2 regions of the Caecibacter sp. AF58-12pH5A genome follow, and region 1 is predicted to be linked to the other one. Evidence: a T-box and tRNA genes for the amino acid it is inferred to sense, from the RefSeq annotation. Region 1 holds a T-box; the other holds one or more tRNA genes.
What was found. The T-box of region 1 lies ahead of thrS (threonine--tRNA ligase). A T-box ahead of a tRNA ligase gene usually reads a tRNA of that ligase, here a tRNA-Thr.
Positions count from the first base shown of each region.

Region 2: it has a tRNA-Thr gene. The T-box ahead of thrS (threonine--tRNA ligase) is inferred to sense a tRNA for this amino acid. The anticodon was not compared.

Region 1 covers NZ_JAQDBC010000001.1:162,717-167,522, reverse strand. Annotated here, with positions in the region: gene PGX44_RS00790 (acyl-CoA dehydrogenase) at 1-545, shown strand, start outside; gene PGX44_RS00785 (electron transfer flavoprotein subunit beta/FixA family protein) at 616-1,425, shown strand; gene PGX44_RS00780 (electron transfer flavoprotein subunit alpha/FixB family protein) at 1,447-2,454, shown strand; gene PGX44_RS00775 (helix-turn-helix domain-containing protein) at 2,538-2,786, opposite strand; T-box leader at 3,179-3,398, shown strand; gene thrS (threonine--tRNA ligase) at 3,435-4,806, shown strand, end outside.
Region 2 covers NZ_JAQDBC010000027.1:15,752-20,557, forward strand. Annotated here, with positions in the region: gene PGX44_RS10595 (dihydrolipoyl dehydrogenase family protein) at 1-1,011, shown strand, start outside; gene PGX44_RS10600 (ferredoxin) at 1,187-1,372, opposite strand; gene PGX44_RS10605 (cupin domain-containing protein) at 1,447-2,106, opposite strand; tRNA gene PGX44_RS10610 (tRNA-Thr) at 2,322-2,397, shown strand; gene PGX44_RS10615 (DUF1847 domain-containing protein) at 2,468-3,067, opposite strand; gene PGX44_RS10620 (aromatic amino acid transport family protein) at 3,230-4,480, opposite strand.

The DNA of each region.
Region 1 (4,806 bases):
AAGACAAACTCGGTATTCACACGTCCCAGACGATGGAACTCGTTTTCCAGGACGTAAAGGTTCCTGCTGAAAACCTCCTCGGCCAGGAAGGCAAAGGCTTCAAGATTGCTATGATGACCTTGGATGGCGGCCGTATTGGCGTTGCTGCCCAGGCTCTCGGTATTGCTGAAGCAGCCCTCCAGGATGCCGTTGAATATTCCAAACAGCGTGTACAGTTCGGCAAACCGCTTTGCAAATTCCAGTCCATTTCCTTCAAATTGGCTGACATGAAGATGAAAGTCGAAGCTGCACGTTTCCTCGTATACAAAGCTGCCTGCAAGAAACACGAAGGCCAGCCGTTCACAGTAGATGCTGCTATTGCCAAGAGAGTTGCTTCTGACGTAGCTATGGAAATCGCTACGGAAGCCGTTCAGATCTTCGGTGGCTATGGCTACAGCGAAGAATACCCGGTAGCTCGTCATCTCCGCGATGCTAAGATCACGCAGATCTACGAAGGCACCAACGAAGTACAGCTCATGGTTACAGCAGGTGCACTTCTCCGCTAATTTATGGTATGCTATTGACGCAGACATTAGTTCTGCTGATATAAAATTATATTTAGGAGGCAACAGAAATATGGAAATATTGGTATGTGTCAAACAGGTTCCAGACACAGCAGAAGTTAAGATTGATCCCGTAAAACATACCGTCATTCGTGCCGGTGTACCGAACATCTTCAATCCGTTCGACCAGAACGCTTTGGAAGCTGCTCTTCAGTTAAAAGATAATCAGGGCGCAAAGGTTACCTTGCTTTCCATGGGGCCCCCGCAGGCAAAAGACGTTCTTCGCGAAGGTTTAGCTATGGGCGCTGATGAAGCATATCTCCTGACCGACCGTAAAGTCGGTGGTTCCGATACTCTTGCTACAGGCTACTGCATTGCACAGGCCATCAAGAAAGTAACTGAACTCAAAGGTATTGAAAAATTCGATATCATTCTTTGCGGCAAACAGGCTATCGATGGCGATACAGCTCAGGTTGGCCCGCAGATCGCTTGCGAACTCGGCATTCCGCAGATCACATACGCTGCTGATCTGAAAGTCGAAGGCGACACCGTTACTGTTAAACAGCAGAACGAAGAAGGCTATATCGTAACAGAAGCTAAATTCCCTGTTTTGATCACGGCTGTAAAAGAATTGAACGAACCACGCTTCCCGACCATCCGTGGTACGATGAAAGCAAAACGCCGCGAAATTCCTGAACTGTCTGCTGACGACGTAAAGGCTGATGAATCTAAGATCGGTTTGAGCGGTTCGCCGACAAAAGTTCGTAAGATTTTCACACCGCCTCAGAGAACTCAGGGTCTCGTAATTCCTGTCGAAGATGACAATTACCAGGCAGCAGTTGACACATTGATGGAAAAACTGACTGAACAGAAGATCATTTAATTCTAAGGAGGAAAAGTGAAAATGGATTTAGCAGAATACAAAGGCATATATGTAATTGCTGAACAATTCGAAGGCAAATTACGTAACGTATCTTTCGAACTGTTGGGCCAGGCTCGCGTTTTAGCTGACACCATCGGTGATGAAGTAGGTGCGATCCTCATTGGTCATAACGTAAAACCGTTGGCACAGGAACTGATTGCTCATGGCGCTCACAAAGTATACGTATATGATGACGAAAAACTCGAAAACTACAATACGACGGCATATGCAAAAGTTATTTGCGACTTCTTCAACGAAGTAAAACCGAACGTATTCCTCGTTGGCGCTACGAACATCGGCCGTGACCTCGGCCCGCGTGTTGCCAACTCCCTGCAGACTGGCCTTACGGCTGACTGCACAGGCCTCGCTGTTGACGACGACAACAAGACGATCGTTTGGACTCGTCCGGCTCTCGGCGGCAACATCATGGCTGAAATCATTTGCCCGGATAACCGTCCGCAGATGGGTACTGTTCGCCCGAACGTATTCAAAAAACCGGAAGCTGATCCGAGCGCAACTGGTGAAGTTATCGAAAAGACGGCTAACCTCACAGATGCTGACTTCATGACGAAATTCGTTGAACTCATCAAAATGGGCGGCGAAGGCGTTAAAATCGAAGAAGCTGACGTTATCGTTTCCGGCGGCCGTGGCATGAATGGTCCTGAACCGTTCACAGGCATGCTGAAAGACTTGGCTGATCTCCTCGGCGGTGCTGTTGGTGCTTCCCGTGCAGCTGTTGATGCTGGCTGGATCGACGCTCTCCATCAGGTAGGCCAGACAGGTAAAACTGTAGGTCCTAAGATCTACATTGCTTGCGGTATCTCCGGCGCTATCCAGCATCTCGCTGGCATGAGCGGTGCTGATTGCGTTATCGCTATCAACAAAGACGAAGATGCTCCGATCTTCAAAGTATGCGACTATGGTATCGTTGGCGACGCATTCAAAGTCGTTCCGATGCTCACAGAAGCTATCAAAAAAATCAAAGGCTAATTGATTCGTCAAGACGCTTAAAAGACCTGTCTCGTAAGAGACAGGTCTTTTTTTGGGCTCTTTGTATAGGCTAGCCCTTCCTGTTAACGAAGTTCCTTCCAATCCTTTACATAAGGGCCGGCCGGCTTTCTTTCGTCAACAAGGCCTACTAAATAATCAATGGACGTTTCATAGAAACGAGCCAAAATGGCCAGGCGGGCAATAGAAATTTTTCTCTTTCCTGATTCATACAGGCTGTATGCAACCTGTGTGCAATGCAGCATGTCTGCAATTTCCTGCTGGGAACGTCTGGCTTCATACCGTAATTCTCTCAGTCTGCCGTATTCTTGCATAGGTCATCTCTCCTGTCGGTGGTGCAAAACCTGAGATATCGTATATAAACTGCAGAGGTAGAAGCTTCCGCGTTTTATATCAATATTAAATATTTTTTCTACTATCATTATACCACGTTATATACCAAAATATAATGTTTCTTGAGAAAAAGGTAGTAATAATTACTAATTAATATAAATTACTAGTATAAAATCTCTAAAAGTAATTATGAAACAAGACAAATTGTTTTAAAAAATTAACCCCTTCCTTTCTAGGATGCTGTCATCCTCAGCAATAATAGAAGAGCAGACATATCTAAAAAAATAACCGGTGCATAACAAAATAATATTCATGTATTCAATCTTGACTTTTATGAAAAAGAGCCGTATACTGAACAAGTAAATTGAAGTTGATAAAGGCTTTGATAAGGACAAGATCATCGGTCACTTTATGCAGAGAGGGATACATATGCTGCGAGTATCCTATAGAGAAACGATGCATTACCACCTTGGAGCTGATCATTGGAACAAAGTACAGTGATACGGTCGTACCGTTACAGCGCTTGAGTACATGAAAGGCCTGGCCTTCCATGAACTAGGGTGGAACCACGTGAGTATGCTCTCGTCCCTTGCGGACGAGAGCTTTTTGTTTACAAAGGAGGATTTTTTATGGCAGAATTAATTTTGAAAGATGGCACAAAGAAATCATTTGCCGATGGTATTTCGTTGCAGGAAGCTGTGAAACAGCTGAGCAACAGCTTGGCGAAAAAAGTACTCGTCGCAAAGGTCAATGGGGAAGTAACGGATTTGCGCGAAACGATTATAGATGGTTCGACAGTTGAATTCCTGGGCGCTGATACACAGGAAGGCAAGGATACCTTACGCCATACGGCTGCCCATATTATGGCGCAGGCCATTCAGCACCTTTTCCCGGGCGTCAAATTTGCGATTGGCCCGTCCATTGAAAATGGCTTCTACTACGATATGGATACGGAACACCGCTTTACACAGGAAGATTTCGCAGCCATCGAAGCCGAAATGGCCAAAATCGTCAAGGAAAACCTGCCTCTCGAAAAAGAAGTGATCAGCCGCGACGCTGCTCTTGATATGTTCAAGAAAGCCGGCCAGGATTACAAGGTAGAACTGATTCAGGATCTGCCGGCAGACGTACAGATTTCCCTCTATCGCCAAGGCGACTTCGTTGACCTCTGTAGAGGGCCTCACGCAGCTTCTACAGGCGCTGTCAAGGCCTTTAAGCTGCAGACTGTTGCCGGTGCGTACTGGCGCGGTGATGAACACAACAAGATGCTCCAGCGTATTTATGGGACAGCTTTTGAAAAGAAATCGGAATTGGAAGACTATCTTCACATGCTTGAAGAAGCCGAAAAACGTGATCATCGTAAACTGGGCAAGCAGATGGATCTCTTCAGCTTCCACGAAGAAGGCCCGGGCTTCCCGTTCTTCCATGCTAAAGGCATGGTACTCCGTAAGACACTGCTGAAATTCTGGTATGAACTTCATTCGGAAGCCGAATACGATGAAATCAGCACACCGACGATCCTCAGCCGTCATCTGTGGGAACAGTCCGGCCACTGGGATCACTATCGTGACAACATGTATTTCACCACCATTGATGATGAACCGTATGCAATCAAACCGATGAACTGCCCAGGCGGTATCCTCGTATATAAGAGCAACGTCCACAGCTATCGTGATTTCCCCATGCGGATGGCAGAACTGGGCCTCGTTCATCGTCATGAATTGCACGGTGCCCTGCACGGTCTCTTCCGCGTCCGCTGCTTTACCCAGGATGACGCACACATCTTCATGCTGCCGAGCCAGATGAAATCGGAAATCCGCGGCGTTATGGATCTTTTCGATAAAGCCTACAAGGTATTCGGCCTGGACTATCACGTAGAACTGTCCACTCGTCCGGAAGACTCCATGGGCTCCGATGAAATTTGGGACCTCGCTACCAATACCCTGCGTGAAGTCATTGAAGAACGGGGGATTCCTTATCAGATCAATGAAGGTGACGGCG
Region 2 (4,806 bases), on a different contig from region 1:
GCCTATCCGGACGCACCGTACAAGAGCCTGATCATCATCGGCGGCGGCCCTATTGGCTGCGAATTTGCCCATGTCTTCAACGCTGCCGGTACACACGTGACGATCGTCCAGCACAACGTACGCCTCCTGCCCAAGGAAGACGGCGATATTTCTGCCTTTATGCTGCGCCAGTTCCAAAACCGCGGCATAGACGTACGCCTGAACCAGGACACCATTTCCGTCCGTATGGAAGGCAACGAAAAGGTACTGACCATTCATAGCCGCGAAGACGGCCTTTCTGCCGAAGTACGGGCTGAAGAAATCCTCGTTGCCCCCGGCATCAAGCCCATGACCGAGCTGCTGCACCTGGAAAATACAGACGTGCAGACCGACCAGCGCGGGTATATCTTGACCAATGAATTTCTCGAAACGACGGCTGACGGAATCTGGGCCTTAGGCGACGTAAACGGCCTGGCACCGTTCCGCCACAAAGCCAATTACGAAGCGGAAATCATTGCCCATAATCTCTTCTCCGGCATGGCCCCGGACCAGTGGCGCTGGGCCCAATACGATACGGTACCGGCCGTGACCTATACGTACCCCGAAGCGGCCCACGTAGGCCTGACGGAAATCCAGGCCCAAAAGGCGGGCTATACGACGGAAACGGCAGTCAATCACTACTCGACAGCCGTCAAGGGCTATGCCCTGGGCTTTGAACCCGGTGCCTCTGACGACGGCTTCATCAAGCTCGTCGTCGACGGCAAGACACGTCACGTCCTGGGCGCCCACATCGTCGGGCCGGAAGCCTCGATCCTCATCCAGCCCTTCATCAACCTCCTTTCCTGCGGCACCCATACGATTACGCCGCTGCATGAGGAAATCGCGTCGCCGACGGCCCGTGCCTTGCGGCAAAAGCCCTTGACGCGGACACTGGACCCGCGCTCGGTCTATACGATTGGCGAAACCATGACGCCCCATCCATCCCTTTCGGAAGTGACCATGTGGACGCGGTATTACTTCGAGAAAAAATAGACCTGTACGCTAAAAAAAGAAGAGGCCCCTGCTTTGGCAGGCGTCCTCTTCTTTTTATGTAATACGGTACCAGCTGAGCCTCTCATTCGTAAGAAGAGGCTCCGCCAAAAAGTAAAAATCCCGCCCCGGCAGGACTTTTATCGTGCCAGGGCGGGACTTCCTATGTGCTTAGGCCTTAGGCTTCTTCAATAGCGCCAGCCGGACAGTTGTTCATGGCATCCTGTGCCGAAGCTTCCAATTCCGGTGCTACGTCATCAGGAATGGCTTCTGCTACGCCAGCGTCTGTCATGTGGAACACTTCCGGACAGGAAGCAGCGCACATACCGCAAGAGATACAGCTATCATTAACTTTGAATTTCATAATAAATCGCTCCTTTCAAAGCAACATATTTATGGTCACCGGAAATCCGGTACCTTGCATATAGTAATAACCCCTTAGGCATCCAGTGTCAAGAAGAGGGCCATTTTGAACGGCCCGTCAGCTTTGACGGAATGGCGGCCCAGTTTATCGAATTTAAAGGTTTCGCCAGCCTGAATGGGGTGATCCTGGCCTTCATAACCGATGATGCCTTTGCCTTCCAAGGCCAGGACCAGGGCTTCACCCGGTGCAGCATGTTCCGAAAGGCCTGTGCCATCGGCAAAGCTCATGATGGCCAGTTTCAAGTGGTCGTTGTTGACGACGTCCATGTTGACAATGCGGCCATCCTGATAGGGAACGAGATCGGCCAATTTAAAAACGTTACCAGCTTTTATCACTTTATTCATATGTGTATCCTCCTTTTGAACGATTTCCAAATATACTGTATCCTCAGCAGCTTTCATGCCCGTCGGCACATCTGCCGGTACGAGCAGGGCCTGGCCCGTCTTGACGTGCCATTCTTCTCCGGCCGTCGTGAAGACGGTCATACAGCCTGTATCGACGTACAGCAGCCGGGGAAAGGGACTCGTTTCGGCACTGATATCCGTATCCGCACCCAGAGAAAAACAGATCAAACTGCCTGCCTGGCTTTCCCAGAGGGCATTCGATACGGTGCACCCCGGTACAGCCGCATTTTCAGCTGTCAGGGAAAAGACAACGCCACTTTTACCTTTCATGATCATCACGCCTTTCCGGGCCTTGCGGCCCGTTCGTTCTTCTTTATGCCTTGATTATAGTCTGCCCTGACCGCCTTGTATGTTGTAAAAGTAACGGTTAGGAAAATTATTTTTTGACTTTTTGATTTTTATTTCCTTGCAATTGATCAAAATTTCTTTTCTTTTTTTATTGACAAGCACAGGCAATCTTGCTATACTAGCAGAGTACTTTTCGTGCCACTATAGCTCAGCTGGCAGAGCATCTCATTCGTAATGAGAGGGTCGTAGGTTCAAATCCTATTAGTGGCTCCAAAGTCTAAGAACTTCACTACTTAGTAGTGGAGTTCTTTTTTTATGTCTGCACCGGCTGCCGCGACAGGCTCTAGTCCTCTTCGTTCAGTCCCAGTTTATTGCGCCAGTAGTTTGAATACACGGCGCCCATGGGATTATGTGCCAGGACGCGGTCCTTGGCGATCAGGTTGGTCACCGGCCCCTTACAGGACGCATTGAAAATGGCATCATGGCCGACGCAGAGCCCGGCAGAGACGAAGAGCTCGCAGCCCTGTTCGTTCAGGAAATGGGCTTGGTTTTTCGGGTTGCACATGCTTTCGATAGGATTTTCCGGCGTGACCCGGGCTAGGCCCAGCTCGTCCTTGGCAATGCCGCAGTTTTTGCAGCAAATGGAATAGACGTCGAAGAACTTCGAGAAATAGTTGGCAATGAGCTCCATTTCGTGGCTTATGCCGACACAAAAGGCCAGGCCGATTTTTTTGTAGCCCATACGCTGGGCAAAGGCCGCTGTTTCCTGAATGCGCGTGTACTGCATATAATACGTCGCCTCGACATAGGCAGCGGCTTCCATGATTTTCCGTTCCTCAAGTGAATACTGGCTCAGGACGGCTTCCTTGTCGACAGGCGTACAGCTCACACCTTTCGTCGCACATATATGGCCACAGCTGCAATTCGCACAATCTCCTAACATAATGAGGCACCTCCTCCGGCAGGTTTCAGCATGGTATATAGCGTTATGTTTATTCCATCGTACCACAAATACGGTGCCCGTGCATCCTTTTTCTTCTCATTTAGAAAAAAAGAAGTCCGGACCACGTCATCACACGCGGTCCGGACTTCGCTATCGCATCGATTACCACGCCGGCGGCAACAGTCCCGCCAGGCTGCACAAGGCATAGATGCCGGCACTGCTAAAGAGGGCGACGACCAGGAGCTGCACAGGCAGGCTGGCAATACGGCCACACTGCCAGCAGGGCTGCCGGTTGCCCTGGCGCCGGGCCTGGCGCAGCATGAACACGGGCAGGATGGACATGATAATACCGCCAAAGGTACCGGCACTAAACAAGGCGTTGACAAAGCCTACGAGATTGCCTGACGCCAGAAAAACAGGCGGTATAACGATGACGGCCAGGCACAGGGCCCGGTCCTTTACAGCCCCTTCAGAGGCCAGATGCAGGCGGTCTACCATATTGGTCAAAAAGCTTTCCGAAATGGCCCAAAAGGACGTCAGCATCGCGCAAAAGGTGAAGGCATTAACCAGGAAAAAGAAAATATCCGGCTGCAAGGCCCGTCCCCACGAGAGAGACGCTACTTCCGTAATCTCTGCTACAGGCAGCATGAGGAAAACAGACAAGGGCACGATGGCCAGGATGAGAAAGGAAATGCCCATGCCGGTCAAGAGGGACGGCACCAGTTTTTGTGACGCATGGGTAAAGCCACGGGCCAGCTCCGGCACAATATATTGGACGGCATAACAAAAAACGGCAATATTAAAAACTGGGACGGCATAGGCCCAGTGGGTATATAAAATATCTGCTACAGGCACGCGGGCTGATACGACAGAGGCCCCGGCCAAGAGCAGCAGCATGACAATCATGCCCAGGCTGAGAAATTTTTCGGCTACACCGGTCACCTTCAGGCCGCCCCAGACGACAACGGTCGCACCGGCAGCAAAGAGGATACCGGCCAGCTCCGGCGTAAGGCCCGTACACTCGCTGAGAATCCGGCCACAGCCTGCCGTATAGGCAATGAGACTGCAAAAGGACGTGGCGCCAACGGAGAAAAAAATCAGCCAGGAACCGATTCTCCCCACGTACTTTTCAGCCAGGCCGGAAAGCTGCAACGGCTCTTGTGTCCGCAAGGCTGTTTCCGCAACGTACAGCATGGAAATGTCGGAAAAAATCCCGGCTACGACGAGCCATATGAATAAGACAGGCCAGCCGGCCAGACGGCTCGCGTAGGCCAGGCCTAAGACACCGGAGCCAATAGTCGAACCGACGACCAGCATGGCTGCTTCCATAAAGGTAAGACGATGCACCTTCAAAGCACTATTTGCGGCGGCAGTGCCAGCCGCTCTCGTATCCAACTCACTTACATATTCCATCGGCGTATTTCCTTCCATGGGAACGATTGGTTGGATGTCAGCATGTCGCGTCCATTATACACAGACAGACTGTCCCTGACAAGAGGTTTTTTCGTGATAATTTTCACGTGTATATAATCTAATCATATAAGGACACCGAAAAAAATTTTTCCTCATCAAAGTGTTCGTTGTGCCTTTTTCTCTGACTGCGGCTTCCCTCTCATTTGACAGAATATTCCTGCAGGCTGTATAAGAAACGGAAAATTTCAATCACTTGTTGCTAAAACAGAACAAGTGTGATATGATACGGCCGAGGCAAAAGATAGCATCACGTTACGTGAGTTATA